3 regions of the Sphingobium sp. B1D7B genome follow, and region 1 is predicted to be linked to each of the others. Evidence: riboswitches for the same ligand, from Rfam matches in the RefSeq annotation. Region 1 holds a riboswitch; each other region holds the start of a gene.
What was found. A riboswitch is a leader RNA that binds a small molecule or an ion and turns the genes downstream of it on or off. The one in region 1 is predicted to bind cyclic di-GMP.

Region 1 (4,447 bases):
ATGGACCTTTCGGAATGGGAGCGGTGAGTGCGCGGCGGGTTTGAGACCGCCCGCCGCGCACCGGAAGGAACGTTGCGCCGAGGTTGGCGACTTGAGGCGGGGTGGCTGTTTAGCGGCCCAGCCCCAGAGAAGTGCCGACCGTGTTCAGCGTGCCGGTTACCGGCGCCAGCAAGCCGCCATTGGTCGTCGTACCGGTCCCTGCGCCTGCACCGGCTTCGACGCTGCCGCCAACGCCTAGCGCACCGCCGACCGAGCCGACCGTGGCACCGACCGTGCCGAGCACGCCGCCATTTACGTCGCCGCCCGTGGCCGTTCCGCCGCCAAGCACGCCGCCGCCTGAGACGTCACCGCCCACGCCCACGGCGCCGCCGACAGACCCGACGGTCGAACTCACCGCGCCAAGCACGCCACCCACGGCCCCCGTGCCACCGCCGGGCAGGGACGCGCCGTTCGGCAGCACATTGGCGTTGACCAGCGCCGGATCGCCGCTCCCCAGCAGCTGATTGCCGCCGAGCGCGACATTGAGCAGATTGTCGGAAATGCCGCCGGTGGGCGCCGTAATGTTGGTCACGCGCACATCGGCGACGCCGTTGACCGTGGCCAGCGCGGTATTGCCTGCGTTCAGCACGCCGGCGGATGCGAGCGTGCCCGTCGGCTGGGTGTCCCCAAGCACGCCAACGCCGATCGCGCCCGATGTGCCATCAAGACCGTTGGTTACGGTGCGACCGCCAACGTCAATGGACACGACATCGCCGACCACGCCTTGCGCCCCCTGCAGCAGCAGCGTGCGGCCTTCGCCGGCATCGACCAGCACCGTCCCGGTATCCTGCAGCACCCGCGTGATCGTGCCGGTCACGGGCTGTGTGACAGGCAAGGCAGCGGCGATGGGAGTGGTCACGCCTTGCTGGCCATCCGCGACGCCGAGCACGGCATTGCCGGCCGTCGCCAGAACCGGGGAGACCTGCGTGACGACGCCCCCAGCCAGACCGCCACCGGTGCTGCCGCCACCATCGGCCGATCCGCCGCCGCCGGTATTCCCGCCGCCAGTGTTTCCACCGCCCGTGTTCCCGCCGCCCGTGTCAGTTCCGCCGCCGCCATTGTTGCTGCCGCCATCGCTGCCGCCACCCGACCCGGGCGCCGGCGAGCCGACATTGGCATAGCGAGAATAACCGCTGGTCTCGCAGGCGCTCAGCAGCATGGCCAGCGCGGAGCAGGCAGCTATGGCGGGCATGGCCCGGCATAGTCGTGACGTTCTGTTGGATCGGAATGTCGTCGTGGAAAGAACCTGAGCCATTGCGTCATCTCCTGTCAGGCTTGCAGCCGGGCTGGAGACGGAGCTATCCGATGGCAGGCCCACGTAGCGCGGAGCGGTGTGGAGCGATCATAGCCAGAGCAAGGCGTAGACACGCACACACAGCTCCGACCTCGGCTCCTTCGGCAACCCCGCTACCTTGAACCCAAGGCCGGAAGCTTTGCGTCACGGCGTCACCACCGCTTTGCCATTATCGGGATCGGAGTGATCCTGCGCTTGAAATGTCAAGCGCTGGAAAAGGTTCATGGAAAAGAGTCTGAACTTAACTTTTATCATGCCTACCGGGGAGGGCGCCGCGCGGTGGGGACCGTCCTGGCTCCCTTCGTCGCACCGGACTCGACAAGCCCGTCGAGGAATTCTATACCGCCCGATATGGAACAGACCGCCATCAGGGGTCGGCCCCGCGAATTTTGCTGCGAGCAGGCGCTTGCGGCCGCTTTGCGTGTGTTCTGGACAAAGGGTTATGAGGGCGCGTCGCTCAGCGAACTGACGGACGCGATGGGGATCACCCGCCCGAGTCTCTACGCCGCGTTCGGCAACAAGGAGGCCTTGTTCCGCCAGGCGCTCGATCTCTACGAGCGGGAAAAGCTGGCCTATATCGGTCCGGCGCTGGATATGCCCACCGCGCGCGGCGTGGCGCAGCATCTGCTCGATGGCGCACTCTCCACGATTGCCGGCAATGGCCAGCCCACCGGCTGCCTCAGCGTGATCAGCGTCACCGCCTGTGGCGCGGAAGCGCAGTCGATCCGTGAGGAAGTGCTCAAGCGCGGCGAGACCGTGAAGCGGGCACTGGTGGCCCGGATGCAGCGCGCCATCGATGAGGGCGAATTTGTCGGGCCCGCCGATGCGGAAGCGATCACGAAGTATCTCATCGCCGTTTTGCAGGGCATGGCGGTTTTGGCCGGCTCCGGCACCACGCGCGAGGAGCTGGAGCGCGTTGCCGAGACGACTATGGGGATGTGGCCTAGCCGCTGAAGCGTCCCGGGACCCAAGACCGATTTTGCGCGCTGCAAAATAAAATATCGGTCGGTACAAAAAACGGGTTGACGCCTGAACATCCGATTAATATACCAGTCAGTACAGAAGGCGTGGGAGTGCGTGCGGCTTGGCCGGGCGCGGTCTGCTTGCCCGACTTGATTTGACAGCAATTCATAGGTTCTGGTTTCGGGACGGACGCGCCGGTCGCGCACCGTCTTTCCCGGATCGATCCCTGGCATCCGCGATGCGCGCGCCCGGCAGCACTGGCTGTCCGGGGCTGCCCCGTCGTGCCTGCCGGGGAAGCAGGAGGAGACACGGTGATGGCATATCTGGATCTGAGAGATGGCGGGGCACGGGCGATGGTCCCGGGTGTCACTGCATCGGAGGCTGCAAGCCTTCAGGTGCAGGATGGCCACCTCCTTCCGGTCGAGTGGACGATTGTCCGCCTTGCGCGGGAAGACGGGCTGTCTTCCCTCCGCGAGGAGAGCCGCCTGGGCCGCCTGCTGCGCCTCGTCTTCGGCTTCCGCCGGGCCATGCCGCTGGCGAGCGCGCGCCTCGAAGCGCTGCGGCGCATCGCGGTGCTGAGCTGGCACCATGGCTACAACATCGCCCCATCCGAGCTCGGTCGCTTTTACGAGGCCGGCTACACGACCCATCAATATGAGACGCTGCTCCGCCACATCGGCGCCCTGCGTCTGTCGATCAAGCGGAGGAACCGCGCATGAACATGCTCAAGAAACTCAGCCCGGCGGAAGCCACGCCCATCGAGGCCGGCGCCACGCGGCGCCGCTCGCTGACCCGCGCCGCCTGGGTGGCGCTGCCGGTGCTCGCCATTGCCGGGGGCTATGCGCTGATGCGCCCGTCACCCCCGGCCCAGGCCGCGATGGCGGCACCCACCGTCACCGTTTCTGCGCCGCTCGCGCGCGAGATCATGCTGTGGGACGATTATGTCGGCCGGTTCGAGCCGAGCCGCGCGGTCGAGGTGCGTCCGCGCATTTCCGGCCAGATCACGGCCGTGCATTTCACGGACGGGCAGATGGTCCGCGCCGGTCAGCCGCTCTTCACCATCGATCCGCGCCCCTTCCAGGCCGCGCTGGCCGAGGCGCGTGCCGGCGTTGCGACTGCGCAGAGCGATCTCGCGCTGGCCCGCAGCGATCTTGAGCGCGCCGAACGGCTGGTGGCGGTAGAAGCCGTTTCCAAGAGCGAAGTCGATCGGCTGCGCGCCCGCGTTTCGGCAGCATCGGCTGCGCTGGCCGGTGCGCAGGCCCGCGCCCGCAGCCGCGCGCTGGACCTAGAGTTCACCACCGTACGCGCGCCCATTGGCGGCCGCATCTCGGATCGGCGGATCGACCCCGGCAACCTCGCCTCATCGGGAGAGGGCGCATCCGGCACGTTGCTCACCACCATCAACGCGCTCGATCCGATCTACTTCACCTTCGAGGGGTCGGAGGCGCTGTTCCTCAAGACTAAGCGCGATGCCGATGCCGATGCCACCCCGGTCGAGATCAAGCTGCAGGACGAGAATGCCTATCGCTGGAAGGGCAAGCTCGATTTCACCGACAATGGCCTCGATCCGCGCTCGGGCACCATCCGCGCCCGCGCCGTGCTGCCCAATCCCGATCTGTTCCTGACGCCGGGCATGTTCGGCAACATGCGCCTCTCCACCGGGGCGCCGACGCGCGCGCTGCTGGTGCCGGATACGGCCGTGCAGACCGATCAGGCGCGCAAGACGCTGCTGGTTGTCGGCAAGGATGGCACCGTCGCCGCCAAGCCGATCGAGCTTGGGCCGGTTGTTGATGGCCTGCGCGTCGTGCGGGCCGGGCTCGATCCCGCCGATCAGGTGGTGATCGTTGGCACCCAGCTCGCCATGCCCGGCGGCAAGGTGCAGGTCCGCAAAGGCCGCATTGCGCCCGAGACCCAGCCCGCGACGCCTGCCGCCGCCACCGCGCTGATGTCCGGCCAGGCCACGTTTACGCGCTAGGTCATGATCGGCTTCGCCTGAAGCCGATCCTGATCCGGTCCCTTTTGCTTTCCGCATGTCCGAGCCGTCAGGTGAAGCCGCCTGACCCGGACATGCTCTGAGCGCTGCCCCGAGGAGAGCTCCTCATGCGTCTGTCCCGTTTCTTCATAGACCGGCCGATCTTCGCGGCCGTCATC
Region 2 (4,447 bases), 1.9 Mb from region 1:
CGTCGCCGGCCCCTCGTCCATGTCGATGATCTCGGACATGGTGCCAAGGTCAAAGCTGCCGCGTGCCTTCGCGGTCTATCAGCTCGGCATCAGCGCCGGTCAGGCCACGGCGTTGTTGGCCGGTGGCCTGCTGGTGGCGTTCTTTGCCGCGATGGGACCGGTCCACATCCCGGTTCTGGGCGAGATGCGCGAGTGGCAGCTCGTCTTCCTCGTCTGCGCCCTGCCGGGGCTGGCAACCGCCTTGCTCTTTCTCTTCACCGTGCGGGAGCCGGTGCGCCGCAATCGCCGCGGCAAGGGCAGCGTACCACTGCGCGAGGTGGGGGCGTATCTCCTGTCAAACCGCATATTGTTCCTTCCACTGTTCCTCAGCATCGGCATCGGCGCGATCGAGACGACGGGCCTCATGACGTGGCGCGCGGCCTTTTATGAGCGCACCTATGGCTGGGGTCCGGCGCAGATCGGGCCGCTGCTGGCGCTGTCGCTCCTCATCTCTACGCCGATTGCGTTGACGCTGGGCACCTGGTTTGCGGAATATATGGGCAAGCGCGGCAATCCCGATGCGATGGCGCGGGTCTGCTTCTATTCGCAAGCACTGTCCGCTCCCTTCGCGATCGCCACCTCGCTCATGCCCAGCCCCTGGCTCGCCTTCTTCTGCGGCATGATCTCCTCGATCATCGGCCTCGCCAGCGCGCCTGCGCAGAATGCGGCGATCCAGATGGTGACGCCCAGCGAGATGCGCGCCCAGATCAGCGCTGTGTATCTCTTCACCATCAGTGTCATCGGCAATGGTCTCGGGCCCCTGCTCATTGCGCTGGTGACCGATTTCCTGCTGAAGGACGAGAGCATGCTGCGCTATTCGATGGCGTTCTTCGCCGCCGTAATGGCCCCCGGCGGCGCAGCGCTCATGTATCTGGCGATCAAACCTTATGCTCAGGCTGTAAGGAGTTCTGGCTTCGGGGAGCCGTCCCGCTGAAGGGGGTCGGAGGCCCTGCTTCCGTGATGCAGGTTTCTGCGAGCTGCCATTTGACAGACTGCCTGAAAATGCGCGTCACGCGCAGGCCGACAATACGACCTGCCGTTTTCTTTCTGCCGAAAGCATTCTTCGAAGCGCCCGACGACGCTGGCGCAATTTTTTGATTTCACGGCAGATGCGCCGCGAGGATGAACGACGGCCGGGGTGGGGTTGCATCGTTGGCATCTGCGCGCCCGCCCGCTATCGGCGCTGTATCGAGCGATGGATGATCTGATGGAAGTCGAGCCGTTTCAGGCCATAGAATTGAGCAAGTTGGCCTATCACCTGGGTGCGGAGGGGCGCTCGGTTCTCCATATGGAGTTTGGCCAGCCCTCGACGGGGGCGCCGCAGGCTGCGCTGGACGCCGCGCGCGACGCGCTCGGCATCGATCCGATGGGCTATTGGGAGAGTCCTGCGCTGCAGGCGCGGCTCGTCCAGCTCTATCGGGAGCGGTACGGCATGGCAGCCGAGCCGGATCAGTTCCTGCTCACCTGCGGCGCCTCGCCGGCATTGGTCCTTGCGCTGAGCACCCGGTTTAAGGCGGGTGATCGGATCGCCATGGCCCGGCCGGGCTATGTCGCCTATCGCAACACGGTGCGCGCGCTCAACATGACGCCGGTCGAGATCGAATACGGCGAGCAGGCGCGCTTTCAGCTGACGGCGCGCGCGCTCGCGGCGCTGGATCCGGCACCGCAGGGTGTGATCGTCGCCAGCCCGGCCAACCCCACCGGAACGATCATCGCGCCGGCTGAACTGGAGGCGATTGCCAGGCTCTGCGCAGAGCGCGGCATCGCGATCATCTCGGACGAAATCTACCATGGCCTGAGCTATGGCGCGCCTTGCCGCTCGATGGGAGAATTCGCAGCCGACGCGATGATCGTCAGCAGTTTTTCGAAATATTACTGCATGCCCGGCTGGCGGCTCGGCTGGCTCTATGTGCCGCGCGCCATGGTCGAGCGTGCCCGCGCCTATATGGGCAGCCTGTTCCTGACCGCGCCGTCGATCAGTCAGCATGCCGCTTTGGCGGCGCTGGACTGCACGTCAGAACTGGAAGCGCATCGCGCCACTTACGCCCGTAACCGGGACATTCTGCTGGAGGCCCTGCCAGCGCTTGGTCTGCGACGGATCGCGCCGCCGGATGGCGCCTTCTACATCTATGCGGATGTCAGCGACTTTACCGATGATAGCCCGGCGTTCTGCAAGAAGCTGCTCGTTGAGACTGGGCTCGCCACGGGGCCGGGGGTCGACCATGATCCGGTCAATGGCCATCGGTTCATCCGGCTGAGCTTTGCGATCACGGAAGCCGAAGTGCGAGAGGCAGTTCGGCGCCTTTCGGCGTGGTTGCCCGACCAGCGACGGCTGTAACGATCACGTCGCGGGCGGGTGGTCCCCAACCATATTTTAGAGGAGCGGTTTGCAGTGCAATCGATGTGCTTGCGCATCTGTTAATCATGGTTATCGGCTTAACAGGGCCGGTTGTGGCCTCGCTCCAGACCGACGACGGCGATTTTCACACGACAAATCAGCTGCATGGCCCCGCTCTGCATGCGCATCATCTCGACGAGGCCGGGCTTTTTTGTTGCGCTGCCGCTCAGCTAACGTTAACATTCCTCCTGAAGATGACGGCTCCGCCCATGGGCGTTCCCAAGGGTGTTCGTCGCCTTCGACAAGGGCAAACTGTCGGTAACGGCGGGACGCAAAGCCTCCGGCCCCAATGGGGTAGCGGGGCTACCGGGGGATGAAACAGAGCATTTTCGGATATCGTGTGTAACCTGCTGTGAGAAGGTCATGGGGTTCGTTTGAACCTCAGGCTGCGCTCCCTGTCGTCGCGCTTCGATCCCTGTCTCAAATCCCGTTGAACCGCACCTGCATGGCGGTTTGCCCTTCACATCATCTGGGCGGTGGGCCCACACGAGGGGATTTCGTAATGCAGGGCAAGGCAATCAAAACGCGCAGCACCGTTGGGCAGGCTCTCAAGGCCGGTCTGTTCAGCAGCGTCGGCATTGCGGGGATGTTGGCAGGCGCATCGGCCGCCCACGCCGAGCCTGGCATTTGCCAGACTGAGGGTAATGTGACCCTGTTTTTCTGCGAACCCTCGTCGGTTAAGGCTCGTATTGAAGGAGGCGATACCAGCCTCATTGTGAACGGCGCACAGGATGAGTGGAGTATCACGGGCGATGGCGTCAGCTATTATACGTGGGACAATACAGCCTCTGGCGACATTACGTCGACGCTGCTCATCACCAATTCCACGATCAGCACCACCGATAATGGCGGCGTAAACGTCAGTTCCAATATCCAGGGTCGGAACGACATTTCGGTGACCTTGGGCCCGGACGTAACGGTTGACAGCGTGGGTGGCAACGGTGGCATCTGGGTTCGCAACCAGATCGCGGGCGACATCGTGATCGAGAATGGCGCCGCGCTGACGGTCTCAGGCGTGGAAACCAATGGCATCTCTGCCACCACCAACGCAGGATCGGTGAACATCACCAATAGCGGGGCCATCACGGTCCAGCAAACCATCGGGGCCGCAGACTTCACCCAGCGGGGAATTTACGCCGACGGCGGTTTCAACGATGCCGACCCGGTCGAGGTGACCGTGACGAACACTGGCCAGGTGGAGGCTCAGGCGGCGGGTATCCGCGTCGTCAATTACAACGGTTTGGCGAAAATCACGAACAACGCCTACGTTTCTTCGGTGAACAATCAGGCGCTGGTCGGCTGGACGCCGAACGGCGAAGTGGTGGTCGACAATCAGGAGCAGGGTGAGGCTATCTCGGCCAACGGCCCGGCGATTCAGGGCGCCTCGCAGATCGGCAATATCACCATCACCAATGCAGGCATTGCGGAGGGCACCACCGGCATTCTCGCCGTCGCCGGCTTCGACGAGGATGCGCCCGGCTCTGGTAAAATCACCATCACCAACAGCGGCATTGTCACTGGCAGAACCGGAAGCGCAGTTCAGGCGCGCACGCCGCTTGGCGATGTGGTCATCAGCAACACCGGCACGCTGCAATCGCTGAGCGGGATCGCGGCTGTCGATGCAGACACACTTAGCGGCATGGTCCAGATCACCAATTCCGGGTCGATCCTGGGTGAAACCGGTATCGTCACCAACAGCGCGGCGACCACGATCATCAACGCCGGTACCATCGAAGCCTCGCCTTCCTTCGGCCACGCCATTCTGATGGGCGCCGGGGACGTGACGCTGGAGTTGCATGCCGGCTCCAACATCATCGGCCTCGTCGCGGATGCGGATATCGCGAGCGGCACCAATACCCTGGCGCTGGGCGGCGCCATCAATGCGTCATTCGACGCCGGATTGGTCGGCACGCAATATTATGATTTCGATGAGTTCGTGAAGGTAGGGACCGGCACCTGGACGCTCACGGGGACAGGGACGACCGGCTGGACGGTCCGCGAAGGGACGCT
Region 3 (4,447 bases), 380 kb from region 1:
TCTGGTTGGCGACGCTGCCCATGTCTGCACGCCGATGACAGGCAATGGCTTTGCAACCGCCGCGCAAGATGCTCTCACCCTCGCGTGCTACCTTGACCCGGTGGCCTTGCGGACCGACCCCAAAGCCGCGCTCGTGCGATATGAAGCGTCCCGGCTGCCCGAGGTACGCAGACTGGCGCGGTCCGGCCAGCAGATCAGCCAGAATTTCGTGCGCTCTGCCGGTTGAGGCGGTTGCTCTGACATAGCGGTGGGTCGGTAGCACGAAGACCTTTTCAAGCCTGCCTTTCGTTGCTCTCCGGCATTGCGCCGACATCCTGAGGCAGCGCCCCACCGCAGAAGCGCTTCGATGAGGGCCGACGCTTGGCCGCGTCGCGCGCTCCACGCCCTGACAAGCGAAGCGAGGGGAGAGGAGCCCAAGCGGCGCTTTTCGCGAGACGGGCCTTGGCATTTAGCCCGGATGTGTAATTCGTCGGGATCATAGCGACGGCAACGAAATACATCCTCATGGAATTCGGTTTGGCGCGAGCTAACCGCATCGTCGGTTCGCTTCAGTCCGCGAAGTTCTTGGCGTGTTGCTTAGGCTCTGATGATCCAAACCTCGCGTTTATTTCATTGAAAACAAACGCTCTCCTAATCGGGCTGCTCGATCGGCGGTTCAACATGGGAGTAGTCGCACAATTCTCCATCTGGTCGTTCACCACATAGGCGTTGACTGTGTAGCGTATAATAGTTAAATCAAAATTTACCTAATAGCGCCCGAGATTCTCGGTCGAAACGGCAAACCATCGGCGACGATGGGACGCAAAGCCTCCGGTCCCTCACAGGGATAGCGGGGTTACCGAAACGGAGAACTATTGTGGACCTGTCGTCCTCGCGCATTCCAGATCCTTTCCGCCCTCGTCGGGCAAGGGCCCGTCTTTGGCGACGGCCAGCAAGCACCCGTACCGATCATCACTTGATCCAGTTGCTTGCGACTGGTTCGCCAGACGCAGCCGCTTGCAATCCCAAGATCCGCGAAACGCTGCCGCCCGCGGGCCTGTAAGGCGCGTTTGGTCTATATTTTCCGATTAAATTCATAAGTATATCAAACAAGAGAAAGACAACCTCATGTCCGCAAACTTTAAGTCTATCGCGACGATTGCGATCCTGGCCTCTATTCCCGCGGCAGGCCATGCTCAGTCCTCAGCATCTGTGTCGACCACGGGTACAGCCCGGATCGTTCAGCCGATCTCGATCGCAAAAACCAGCGACCTTGCGTTCGGCACTATCGTGAAACCCTCGGTAGCAGGGACCAACACGGTCACTGTCGATGCCTCGACGGGCAACCGCAGCCTGTCTGGTTCCGGCGACGCCGTTGCCGCAGGTGGCACGACGTCGCGCGCAGCCTATACGGTCTCGGGTGAAGGGGGGCAGACCTTCTCGATTTCGGTGCCCGCCAGCTTCTCCATGACCGGTACGCCCGGCGGCACGATCACCGTCACGCTGACGCCGAGTGCCGCAACAGGCACATTGTCCAGCTCCATCGGCACAGCTGGCACCGCGACCTTCGGCGTCGGCGGTAGCTTCTCCCTGCCCAATACGCAGGCCTCTGGCAATTACTCGGGCACCTTCACGGCGACCGTCGCCTACAACTGACCCGTGACAGGAGCGTCTCGTGACGGTCTCATCATCCATCCGGATGGGAGCGCGCCTGTTGCGGGCGACCGCTCCTGCGCTGGGAGCGCTGTGCCTTTGCGCGGCGATTCCAGCCTCACAGGTGAACGCGGCTGAAGCGACCGCGAAAGGCCAGGTTTCGATCGTGGAGCCGGCTTCGATCAGGCAATCGGCGAAGGACATTGTCCTGCAGCCGGTGCTGGTTCTTCAGTCGAGCCTCCGGGTCATGATCTTGTCGCCAGGGCCGCAGTCAACAGAGAGCGACCAAAACGCCGGGCTTTCCATGGCCGCTCCTATTCAAATCGCCGGGGGCAGCAACCAGACGTTTTCTCTCCTGGTCTCACAAGCATTCGTCCAGCCAGGCACAGGGGGTTCGCTCAGGGTACCGATTGCGACGCTGAGCGATGATAATTTCCCGTCCTTTGAAGCCGGTCCCTCGGGGTTCGAGGATGTCCTCATGGGCCGGCTGAGCGGCGATGGGCTTCTGTCTGTTCCGCCGTTTCTTTTGAAAGCGCTACGCGACAGCTATGGGTCCGACGGCGGGCCTTTGCTGGTCCTGGCGCAATATGAATGAGCTGGAGACGCCGGTGATGACTCTGCCAGGCGTCGTGAAGCGTGTCACGCGATCTGCGAACCAACGCAAGAGCATCGCTATCGCTATCGCGTTGGTCGCTGGCGCCTTTCCATCCGCTTTTTGCACTTCCTCTTCTGCCCAGCCTGCGACGACAGAGCAGGCCGGCGGGAGCGCCAGCCTCAACATCAATCCAAAGCGGATCACCTTTGATAGGCTGGGGCGGACGGCGAGCATATTCCTCTTCAACCAGGGCACTGCCGAAGGGGTATATGACATAAGCTTTGTCGACCAGGTCATGTTGCCCACCGGCCAGATCCGCCCAACGGATGAAGCAGACGGCGCGCCGGAGGTGAGAGACCTCAGTGTCAAGCTTCAATCCGCGCGTTCCATGATGCTGGTGACGCCCAGGCGCGTGCTGCTCAAGCCGGGGACGGGGCAGACAATCCGTCTTCGTGCAGGTGGCACCGGCGACTGGCCCGCCGGCGAATATCGCACGCATCTGACGGTGACGGCGGTGCCGCCACCTGACACGGGCCTAACCGCCGATCAGGCTGCGAATGCTGAGCCCGGTGCTGTTTCGTTCCGCATCGCATCTGTTCTTGGGATTTCCATCCCTGTGATCCTGCGCATCGGCACGCCCCAGGTTGAGGCCGCGATCGAAAACACACGGTTCACGATGGAGAGCCCTGGGTCGGGGTCTGAGTTTAAAAGTCCTACGCCAGTCGTCACTTTTGACCTGGTGAGGCGTGGGCCGAATTCCCTTTTCGGCGATATCGAAATCCGGAAGGCGAAGGCGCGCCGCGAGGACGAGCCGTTGGGTGTCGTGCGCGGGATCGGTGTCTATCCTGAGATAGAGCGGCGACAGGTAAAGATCGCTTTGCGCTCTCATCCGCAGCGAGGCGAGCAAATCAGCGTTGTGTTCACCGACCAAGACACAGCTCCGGGGAAGATACTTGCGCAGAGCCAGATCTCCTTGCCGTAGCCTGTGGATTGGACTGATGCTCATGATCGCCACTGCTCAGCCTACTCCTCTTTGGGCGGACAACGGCGAACTGGCCGCTGACGATAATCAACTTTTGCTGCTGGAGGTTGTCCTTGACCGGGCATCTTTATCGGATGCGCTTCCCGCACTTCAGGTGGGCGAGGATATCGTTCTCATCCCCGTCGGCGCGCTGACGCGCCTTCTCGATCTGGATGTTCAGGTTTCACCGGCAGATGGGAGATTGACGGGGCAGGTGGGCCAGGCTCGCCAGTCCATCTTCCTTGATATTGCGTTGGGTGAGGCGCGGGCGGGCACTGCGCGCATCATTCTGAAGCCGGGTGACGCGCTGCAAGACAGCGGCGACATCTACCTGACCGTTTCCCTGATGGAACGGCTGCTCCCGGTTCGAATGACATTGGATGTGTCGGAATTGAAGCTCAATCTCGAGGCTCGAGAAAAGCTGCCCGTGCAGATGCGGGCTGAGCGGATGGCGCAGGGAGAGGGCATCGCGCATTCTGGCGCTGTCCTGGAGCCGGTTCTTTCGGTGGCGGCGCCAGCTGGCATGCTGTCTTTTCCCGCCTTCGATGTAACCATGGATTTGGGTTCCGATACGCGGGGGCAACCCTTTCAAAGGCGGTTCGATGTGCGTGCTTCGGCCGCATTCTTGAACGCCGGATTTCAAGGTTATCTCGCGTCCGACGATCATGGGAAGCCAGCTCTGGCGCGGTTGCTTCTTGAGCGGCGTGAGCCGAAGGGCGGCTTGCTAGGCCCCCTGCAGGCGACCAGTGCTTCCTTGGGCGACACATTCCTGCCGGCCCTCTCACTGGGGCCCAGAAGTGTTGCCGCGCGCGGCTTTGCGTTTTCAACCCGGCCTTTGGAGCAGGCGAGCATCTTCGAGCGCGTCGATATTCGCGGCGAACTCCCGCGTGGGCATGACGTCCAGATCTATGTGAACGACATTCTGAGCGGTGCGCAGTCGACGGCGGTCGAAGGACGCTACGAATTTGACGATGTCCCGCTGGTTCGCGGCCTCAATGTCATCCGGATTGTGGATTATGGCCCCAATGGCAGCCGCACTGAGACCACCCGGGTCATTTCCGTCGGCAGCGGACAGGCCGCTCCCGGAGAAATGATCATCGACTTCGGCATTGGCGAGCAGGGCAAGACCCTCATTGGCTTCGACGGCTCGCAGGAGCCATCCGTGGGCGCTGGGCGGCTCGTCGGTACGCTGAATGTGC

Region 2: linked by a shared signal. The riboswitch ahead of M2336_RS15690 (autotransporter domain-containing protein) and the one ahead of M2336_RS06460 (hypothetical protein) in region 1 are both predicted to bind cyclic di-GMP.
Region 3: linked by a shared signal. The riboswitch ahead of M2336_RS04940 (DUF4402 domain-containing protein) and the one ahead of M2336_RS06460 (hypothetical protein) in region 1 are both predicted to bind cyclic di-GMP.

Annotation. Positions count from the first base shown of each region.
Region 1 is NZ_JAOQOR010000001.1:1,429,638-1,434,084, forward strand. Features, by position in the region: gene M2336_RS06460 (hypothetical protein) at 110-1,294, opposite strand; cyclic di-GMP riboswitch class I at 1,434-1,511, opposite strand; gene M2336_RS06465 (TetR/AcrR family transcriptional regulator) at 1,685-2,287, shown strand; gene M2336_RS06470 (hypothetical protein) at 2,611-3,015, shown strand; gene M2336_RS06475 (efflux RND transporter periplasmic adaptor subunit) at 3,012-4,271, shown strand; gene M2336_RS06480 (efflux RND transporter permease subunit) at 4,397-4,447, shown strand, end outside.
Region 2 is NZ_JAOQOR010000001.1:3,351,158-3,355,604, reverse strand. Features, by position in the region: gene M2336_RS15700 (MFS transporter) at 1-973, shown strand, start outside; gene M2336_RS15695 (pyridoxal phosphate-dependent aminotransferase) at 1,235-2,377, shown strand; cyclic di-GMP riboswitch class I at 2,674-2,748, shown strand; gene M2336_RS15690 (autotransporter domain-containing protein) at 2,940-4,447, shown strand, end outside.
Region 3 is NZ_JAOQOR010000001.1:1,045,139-1,049,585, forward strand. Features, by position in the region: gene M2336_RS04935 (FAD-dependent monooxygenase) at 1-226, shown strand, start outside; cyclic di-GMP riboswitch class I at 767-843, shown strand; gene M2336_RS04940 (DUF4402 domain-containing protein) at 1,108-1,635, shown strand; gene M2336_RS04945 (hypothetical protein) at 1,655-2,227, shown strand; gene M2336_RS04950 (hypothetical protein) at 2,220-3,209, shown strand; gene M2336_RS04955 (hypothetical protein) at 3,226-4,447, shown strand, end outside.